2 regions of the Streptomyces sp. NPDC052043 genome follow, and region 2 is predicted to be linked to the other one. Evidence: riboswitches for the same ligand, from Rfam matches in the RefSeq annotation. Region 2 holds a riboswitch; the other holds the start of a gene.

Region 1 (4,403 bases), on a different contig from region 2:
AGACCCTCGGGCAGGGACTGCACGGCTGGCAGGTCACCGACTGCACGGTCACCCTCACCCACTGCGGCTACTGCCCCCGGCAGAGCCACGCCCACCAGGGCTTCGACAAGAGCATGTCGAGCACCGGGGCCGACTTCCGGGGCCTGACCCCGCTGGTGCTGATCGAGGCGCTGCGCCGCGCGGGCACGCTGGTCCACGAGCCGGTGCACCGCTTCCGCGTCGAGGCCCCGGCGGACACGCTCGGCGCCCTGCTGCCGGTGCTGTCCGCACTGCGGGCCGTGCCGCGGACGACGGTCACCCGTGGATCCGTGTGCCTCCTGGAGGGCGGCGTCCCGGCCGCCCGGGTCCACGCGCTGGAGCAGCGGCTGCCGGGGCTGACCCGCGGCGAGGGCGACCTGGAGAGCGCCTTCGACCACTACGCCCCGGTCACGGGCGACACGGTCCCCGAACGCCCCCGCACCGACCACAACCCACTGGACCGCAAGGAGTACCTGCTCAACCTGACCTGCCGGGTGGGCCGCTGACCCGGCCGCCGCGGGCCGGCGGAGCCGCCGCCGGCCCGCGGGTGTCCGGTCGGCGGCGGCCCGGAGGCGGTGCTCAGCGGGCGAGTTGTTCGACCGCGCCCAGTACCGGCGCCAGGCCGTTCTCCGCGCGGATGCGGGTGCCGAGGGCTCGCGCCCGTTCGCGGTGCCCGTAGTCTCGGGTGGCCCGGATCAGGGCCGCGGCGAGGCGGTCCGCGGTGAGGCCGCGCAGCGGGACCGCGCAGGGTGCCACGCCGAGACCGACGAGGCGATCGGCCCAGAAGCCCTCGTCGAACTGCACGGGCACGGGCACCGCGGGGACACCGGCCCGCAGCCCGGCCGCGGTCGTGCCCGCCCCGGCGTGATGCACCACGCCCGCCAGCCGCGGGAACAGCGCCGCGTGCGGTACCTCGCCGATGGTCAGCATGTCCTCGCCGGACGCCTCAAGACCGGCCCAGCCCCGCTGGACCACACCGCGCAGCCCGGCTCGGCGCAGCGCGCGCACGATGGTGTCGCTGAACCGCCCGGGGTCGGGCACGGTGGCACTGCCCAGCCCCACGTAGACCGGTGGGGGCCCCGAGTCGAGGAAGTCCCACAGGCCGTCGGGGAGCTGTGTGTAACGGTCGTACGGCCACCAGTACCCGCACACCTGGAGCGCACCGCGCCAGTCGCGGGGCCTGGGCACCACGAGCGGGCTGAAGCCGTGGTACACCGGCCGGTACGGTCCCCGGCGGCCGAGCCACCCGGTGCCCGCGCGGGCGGGCGGCAGCCCCAGCCGGGCTCGCACGGCGGGTACGGCCGCCGAGAAGATCCGTTCCACGGCCAGGTTCACGCCGTGCCCGGCGAGGCGGTTCGCGGCCGCCCCCCAGTGTCCGCCGCCCAGCAGCGGAGGGGCGAACTCCCTTGTGGGGGAGAGGGGTTGGAGATGGGCGCCCAGGCTGGGCAGGTTCAGCCCCTCGGCGATGGCGTGCCCGACCGGCCCGAGCGAGCCGGCGAGCACCAGTACGTCGCTCTTCTCGGCCGCCGTGATCAGGTCGTCCGTCATCCGGCCGATGGCCGCCCGCACCAGCCCCACGGCGCGGAGCACCTTGCCCGCGCCGGTCGCGCTGCGGTGCAGCCCCCGGCCGCGCGAGGACTCCAGCTCGGCCCGCGGGTCCACCGGCAGTGGGTGGAAGCCGAGGCCCGAGCCCGCGACCAGCGGTTCGAAGCATGCGTGCGTGACCAGGGTGACCTCGTGACCGGCGAGAGCCAGGCCGTGTCCCAGTCCGGTGAAGGGGGCCACGTCGCCCCGGGATCCCGCCGTCATGATCGTTACGCGCACGACGGTCAGTATGGCCGCGCGGCCGCCCCCCGCCCGTGAACGACCCGACGGGTGTCGGCGCCGTCACCCTCTGCTCGGGTCCCGCCGCGGGCCGGGGGCGAGGGCACCAGCCGGCACGCGCCGGTCACACGCCGAGCTGCCGGGCGGCGGCCGTCACGGTCTGCTCCAGCAGCGTGGCGATCGTCATCGGGCCCACACCACCGGGCACCGGGGTGATCAGCGAGGCCCGCCGCACGGCGGAGTCGAAGTCGACGTCGCCGACGTTGCCCGGGTTGTAGCCCGCGTCGATCACCACGGCACCCGGCTTGACGTCCTCGCCGCGGATGAGCCGGGGCCGGCCCACGGCGGCGACCACGATGTCCGCCTCGCGCACGGCGGCCGCCAGGTCGGAGGTCCGCGAGTGGCAGTACGTCACCGTCGCGTCCCGCGCGAGCAGCAGCATCCCCACCGGCTTGCCGAGGATCGCGCTGCGGCCCACCACCACGGCGCGGCGCCCGCCGAGCTCGACGTCGTACGCGTCGAGCAGCCGCAGGATGCCGCCGGGGGTGCAGGACACGAACCCCGGCAGACCGAAGCTCATCGCCGCGAACGAGGCGCAGGTGACTCCGTCGACGTCCTTCTCGGGCGCGATCGCCTCGAACGCGGCCCGCTCGTCGATGTGCTCGCCGACGGGATGCTGGAGCAGGATGCCGTGCACGGCGGGATCCCCGGACAGCGAGCGCAGCGTGCCGACCAGCTCCTCGGTGGTGGTCGCGGCCGGAAGCACCACGCGGCGGGAGTCGATGCCGGCCTTGCGGCAGCGGTTCTGCTTCATCCGCACATAGGTGACGGAGGCGGGGTCCTCACCGACCAGCACGGTCGCCAGACAGGGCGCCGTACCGGTGCGCTCGGTGAGGGCGGCGGCCTTCTGCGCGGTCTGCTCGACGACACGGCGGGCGAGCGCGGTGCCGTCCATCGGACGGGCCTGGGACATGGTCCACTCCTGGGCGTTCGAGGGAAATCGCCCAGGCGCGCGGCTCACGACTCTGCGTGGGCCGCTCCCCGGTGGTGCTCCACCTCAGCGCCAGTCACGGCCCCGCCTCACCCTAACCGACCCGGCCCGCCGCGGTCGCGTGCCGTGCGCGCCGCACGACGAACTGCTGCATCCGGTGCGGCGTGTCGCGGGGTGCGAACGCGGTCCGGGCGTTGCGCCCGACGGGTGAGCGCGGCCCGCGGACCGTGCCCGGGCCGGCCCGGACGGCGTTGCCGAGGGCATGACCCGCACTCGACGCCCGGCCGCCGCCCTCGGACGCGCCGTCTCGGTCACGGGCCCGACCGCGCTGCCCGCGGGCGCCTCGTCCGCCGGCGGGTTCCAGCCCCTCCGGCCCACCGCCGGGGCGGCCGGGCGCCCACGCCCCGCCACCCCGCCCGTCCACCCATCCGCGCAGATCAGGGGCCCCTCGGTCCCCTTGCCGATCAGTCGGACGTAGGGTCGGGGGACGTACACCGCTCGATGGAAGGGACCACCACCATGGCGCAGGAAGTGCGCGGCGTGATCGCACCCGGAAAGAACGAACCGGTGCGGGTCGAGACGATCGTCGTGCCGGACCCCGGGCCGGGAGAGGCCGTCGTACGGATCCAGGCCTGCGGCGTCTGCCACACCGACCTGCACTACAAGCAGGGCGGAATCAACGACGAGTTCCCGTTCCTGCTCGGCCACGAGGCCGCGGGCGTCGTGGAGTCGGTCGGCGACGACGTCACCGACGTCGCGCCCGGCGACTTCGTGATCCTCAACTGGCGAGCCGTGTGCGGCAAGTGCCGCGCCTGCCTGCGCGGGCGGCCCTGGTACTGCTTCGACACCCACAACGCCCGTCAGCGGATGACCCTGACCGACGGCACCGAACTCTCCCCGGCGCTCGGGATCGGCGCCTTCGCCGAGAAGACCCTGGTGGCGGCCGGTCAGTGCACCAAGGTCGACCCGTCGGTCTCCCCGGCGGTGGCCGGGCTGCTGGGCTGCGGCGTGATGGCCGGCATCGGCGCGGCCATCAACACCGGCAACGTCGGCCGCGGCGACTCCGTCGCCGTCATCGGCTGCGGCGGCGTCGGCGACGCGGCGATCGCCGGGGCGTACCTGGCGGGCGCGGCGAAGGTCATCGCCGTCGACATCGACGACCGCAAGCTGGAGACCGCCCGCACCATGGGCGCCACGCACACGGTCAACTCCAAGGAGAACGACGCCGTCGAGGCCATCCGCGAGCTGACCGGCGGCTTCGGCGCCGACGTCGTCATCGACGCGGTCGGCCGCCCCGAGACGTACCAGCAGGCCTTCTACGCCCGCGACCTGGCCGGCACGGTCGTCCTGGTCGGCGTGCCGACCCCGGAGATGAAGCTGGAACTGCCGCTGCTGGACGTCTTCGGACGCGGCGGCGCGCTGAAGTCGAGCTGGTACGGCGACTGCCTGCCCTCCCGGGACTTCCCGATGCTCATCGACCTGCATCTGCAAGGGCGCCTGCCGCTGGACAAGTTCGTCACCGAGACCATCCAACTGGACGAGGTGGAGAAGGCGTTCGAGCGGATGCACC
Region 2 (4,403 bases):
AGGCTTCCGCTCGACCGCCTGCGGCGGGAGCGGGACCCGGGCCCCCGGCAGGAACTGCGGGACGTGTAGGACGCGTGCGCGGGACGAGAGGGGACGGCCGGGTGGAACCGCGCGGCAGGCGTACGGCGTCGCGGCTCACCGCCCTGCTGCTGACAGCGGTGGCGGCAGCGCTTCTGTCAGGGGTGCCGGTGGTCGCCGCAGCCGCCGGGGCGGACGGACAGCCGCGCACCCCCGATGTGGCGCTGCTCGTCGCGGGCGGTTCGGGGCGGACGACGGTCCTGCACTCCGGGGAGCCCGGCTTCGCCCTGCTCCAGAAGCTGCTGAGGCCGGCGTACACGGGGACGGAGCCGGTACCGGACGCCTGGGCGGAGGGCAGGTATCCGGCAGTGCGGATGACCGTGGTGTGGGGGCTGACGGGCGTCGGCGGGTGGCCGCAGACGAACAGACCGCCGGGAGGAGACGTGGCCGTCGAACGGCAGGACCAGCTGATCGTGGCGGAGGACGGCACCCCGTGGGTCCGCTCGGATCCGGCGCCGGATGTCGCGGACGACGACATCCGCTGGCACCGGGCACCGCAGGGCACCTACGACCGGCTGGCCGGCTCGGGGCTGCTGGGTCAGGCGCTGGACCCGCCGCCCGCCACGGCCGGGCATGGTCGGAGTGCTCCCTTGTGGTGGGCGGCCGGCGGGCTGGCCGCCGGGGCCGGCGGCATGTTGCTGCTGTGCCGCACGGCGGCCCGGCATGGCGCCGGACCGCCGAGGGAGGAACGACGACAGGAGCTGATCGACTTGTGAGTCCAGTGCCCCTGTGAGTCCAGTGACCCTGTCCGTCCTGTGACCGTGGGTCCCGGACGGGACGGGTCAGCCGAGGTCGATCTCCGGGTAGAGGGGGAAGCCCGCCACCAGGTCCGTGGCCCGGTGCGAGATCTCGTCCGCGATCTTCGGGTCGAGAACGTGCTGGGCCTTGGAGGGGGTGCCCTTGCCGGTGACGCCGGGCTCGGTGGCCGTCAGGACACGGTCGATCAGGCCGGCGACCTCGTCCATCTCGGCGGTGCCCAGACCACGGGTGGTCAGCGCGGGGGTGCCGATGCGGATGCCGGAGGTGTACCAGGCGCCGTTGGGGTCGGCCGGGATCGCGTTGCGGTTGGTGACGATGCCGGAGGCGAGCAGGGCGGCCTCGGCCTGACGGCCGGTGAGGCCGTAGGAGGAGGCGACGTCGATCAGGTTGAGGTGGTTGTCGGTGCCGCCGGTGACGAGGGTGGCGCCGCGGCGCGTCAGGCCCTCGGCGAGGGCGCGGGAGTTGTCGACGATGCGCTGGGCGTAGCCCTGGAAGGAGGGCTGCCGGGCCTCGGCCAGGGCGACGGCCTTGGCGGCCATGACGTGCGGGAGGGGGCCGCCGAGGACCATCGGGCAGCCCCGGTCGACCTGGTCCTTGAGGGAGTCGTCGCACAGGACCATGCCGCCGCGCGGGCCGCGCAGGGACTTGTGGGTGGTGGTGGTGACGATCTGGGCGTGCGGGACCGGGTCGAAGTCGCCGGTGAGGACCTTGCCGGCGACCAGGCCCGCGAAGTGGGCCATGTCGACCATGAGCGTGGCGCCGACCTCGTCGGCGATCTCGCGCATGATCCGGAAGTTCACCAGGCGCGGGTAGGCGGAGTAGCCGGCGACGATGATCAGCGGCTTGAACTCACGGGCAGAGGCGCGCAGGGCGTCGTAGTCGAGGAGGCCGCTGGCCGGGTCGGTGCCGTAGGAGCGCTGGTCGAACATCTTTCCGGAGATGTTCGGGCGGAAGCCGTGGGTGAGGTGCCCGCCGGCGTCCAGGGACATGCCGAGCATGCGCTGGTTGCCGAAGGCCTGGCGCAGTTCGGCCCAGTCCGCCTCGGAGAGGTCGTTGACCTGGCGGACCCCGGCCTTCTCCAGGGCGGGGGCCTCCACGCGCTGGGCGAGCACGGCCCAGAAGGCGACGAGGTTGGCGTCGATGCCGGAGTGCGGCTGGACGTAGGCGTGGCGGGCGCCGAAGAGTTCCCTGGCGTGCTCGGCGGCCAGCGACTCGACGGTGTCGACGTTGCGGCAGCCGGCGTAGAAGCGGCGGCCGATGGTGCCCTCGGCGTACTTGTCGCTGAACCAGTTGCCCATGGCCAGCAGGGTGGCCGGGGAGGCGTAGTTCTCCGAGGCGATCAGCTTGAGCATCTCGCGCTGGTCGGCGACCTCCTGGCCGATGGCGTCGGCCACGCGCGGCTCGACGGCGCGGATCACGTCGAGGGCGGCACGGAAGGCGGTGGACTCGTTGGACAGGGGCGCGGTGTTCTCAGGCATCGGGACCTCCGGACGTGGCATCGGCGTTCACGTTACGGCCCAGGCGCACGGCACACTTTCGGCTCGGGCCGCTCCCCGATGGTCGGTCCCATCCCAGCGCGCCAGTCACGGCCCGCCGTCAGCCTACCGGGCGCACCCCACGGCGCAGTTCCCCCGTCCGCCATGCGAGCGAGGATAGGAAGGAGGACAACCTCCCCTCCCCGGGAGGCGCCCCTCGTCCTCGGGAGCCGCCGTGACCGCCACGGAAGACCTCATCGCCGCCGCCGACGCCCACAGCGCACACACCTACCACCCGCTGCCCGTGGTGATCGCCACGGCGGAGGGCGCGTGGATGACGGACGTGGAGGGCCGCCGGTACCTCGATCTGCTGGCCGGTTACTCGGCGCTGAACTTCGGGCACCGCAACCGGCGGCTGATCGAGGCGGCCGAGGCGCAGATGGAGCGGGTGACACTGACCTCGCGGGCCTTCCACCACGACCGGTTCGCGGAGTTCTGCGAACGGCTGGCCCAGCTGTGCGGCATGGAGTCCGTACTGCCGATGAACACGGGCGCGGAGGCGGTGGAGACGGCCGTGAAGACGGCCCGGAAGTGGGGGTACCGGGTCAAGGGCGTGCCCGCGGAGATGGCGAAGATCGTGGTCGCGGGCAACAACTTCCACGGCCGCACGACGACGATCATCAGCTTCTCCACCGACCCGGTGACCAGGGCGGACTTCGGGCCGTACACGCCGGGCTTCGAGATCGTGCCGTACGGGGACCTGACGGCGATGCGGTCGGCGATGACGGAGAACACGGTCGCCGTGCTGCTGGAGCCGATCCAGGGCGAGGCGGGGGTCCTGGTGCCGCCGGCCGGTTATCTGCCGGCCGTGCGGGAGCTGACCCGGCAGCGGAACGTGCTGTTCGTCGCCGACGAGATCCAGTCGGGGCTCGGGCGCACCGGCCGAACCTTCGCGTGCGAGCACGAGGGGGTGGTACCGGATGTGTACGTGCTCGGGAAGGCGCTGGGCGGCGGGATCCTGCCGGTGTCGGCGGTGGTGTCCTCGCGCGAGGTGCTGGGCGTGTTCCGGCCGGGCGAGCACGGGTCGACGTTCGGCGGGAACCCGCTGGCGTGCGCGGTGGCGCTGGAGGTGATCGCGATGCTGCGCTCGGGCGAGTTCCAGGCGCGGGCCGCGGAGCTGGGCGAGCATCTGCACCGCGAGCTGGGGCAGCTGACCGGGACGGGCCGGGTGCGGGCGGTGCGCGGCCGCGGGCTGTGGGCGGGCGTGGACGTGGACCGGTCGCTGGGGACCGGGCGGGAGATCGCCCGGAAGCTGATGGACCGGGGCGTCCTGGTGAAGGACACCCACACCTCGACGATCCGGATCGCCCCGCCGCTGGTGATCGGCAGGGAGGACCTGGACTGGGGGCTGGCCCGGCTGCGGGCGGTGCTCGGCGTGTAGCGGGTGACAGTCCTCTGCCCGGAGTCCCCTAGAGTCGCCTCGTGGTCTTCGGAATGGTGTGCGCCCTCGGCGCGGCGGTGTGTTTCGGCGCGGCGACGGTGCTTCAGGCCGTCGCCGCACGCGCCGCGGCCGACAGCGGCGGGGGCGGGGAGGCGGCGCTGCTGCTGCGGGCGGTGCGGCAGTGGCGGTATCTGGCGGGCCTGGGCCTGGACGGCCTCGGGTTCCTGTTCCAGATCGCGGCCCTGCGCTCGCTGCCGATCTACGTGGTCGGCGCGGCCCTCGCCGCCAGTCTCGCGGTGACGGCGGTGACCGCGTCCCGGCTGCTGCGGGTGCGGCTGAGCACGGTGGAGTGGTCGGCGGTGGGCGTCGTCTGCGCCGGTCTGGCCCTGTTGGGGCTGGCCTCGGGCGCGGAGGGCCATGAGCGGGGCTCGACGGCGCTGAGGTGGGCGATGCTCGGGGCGGCGCTGGCGGTGCTGCTGCTCGGAGCGGTCGCCGGCCGCCTGCCCGAGCGTGTCCGTGCCCTGCTCCTCGGCCTGGGCGCGGGCTTCGGCTTCGGCGTGGTCGAGGTGGCGGTACGACTGATCGACTCGCTCGCCCCGTCGGTGCTGTTCCCCAACCCGGCAACCTACGCCCTGCTGCTCGGCGGCGGA

The links. A riboswitch is a leader RNA that binds a small molecule or an ion and turns the genes downstream of it on or off. The one in region 2 is predicted to bind ZMP and ZTP.
Region 1: another riboswitch for ZMP and ZTP. It lies ahead of ACIHCX_RS11005 (bifunctional 5,10-methylenetetrahydrofolate dehydrogenase/5,10-methenyltetrahydrofolate cyclohydrolase); the one in region 2 lies ahead of ACIHCX_RS11345 (glycine hydroxymethyltransferase).

The regions. Positions count from the first base shown of each region.
Region 1 covers NZ_JBIUBT010000003.1:660,654-665,056, forward strand. Annotated here, with positions in the region: gene ACIHCX_RS10995 (GTP-binding protein) at 1-524, shown strand, start outside; gene ACIHCX_RS11000 (glycosyltransferase) at 598-1,827, opposite strand; gene ACIHCX_RS11005 (bifunctional 5,10-methylenetetrahydrofolate dehydrogenase/5,10-methenyltetrahydrofolate cyclohydrolase) at 1,967-2,815, opposite strand; ZMP/ZTP riboswitch at 2,838-2,923, opposite strand; gene ACIHCX_RS11010 (S-(hydroxymethyl)mycothiol dehydrogenase) at 3,353-4,403, shown strand, end outside.
Region 2 covers NZ_JBIUBT010000004.1:20,578-24,980, reverse strand. Annotated here, with positions in the region: gene ACIHCX_RS11355 (hypothetical protein) at 1-69, shown strand, start outside; gene ACIHCX_RS11350 (hypothetical protein) at 147-794, shown strand; gene ACIHCX_RS11345 (glycine hydroxymethyltransferase) at 861-2,315, opposite strand; ZMP/ZTP riboswitch at 2,346-2,434, opposite strand; gene rocD (ornithine--oxo-acid transaminase) at 2,548-3,753, shown strand; gene ACIHCX_RS11335 (hypothetical protein) at 3,807-4,403, shown strand, end outside.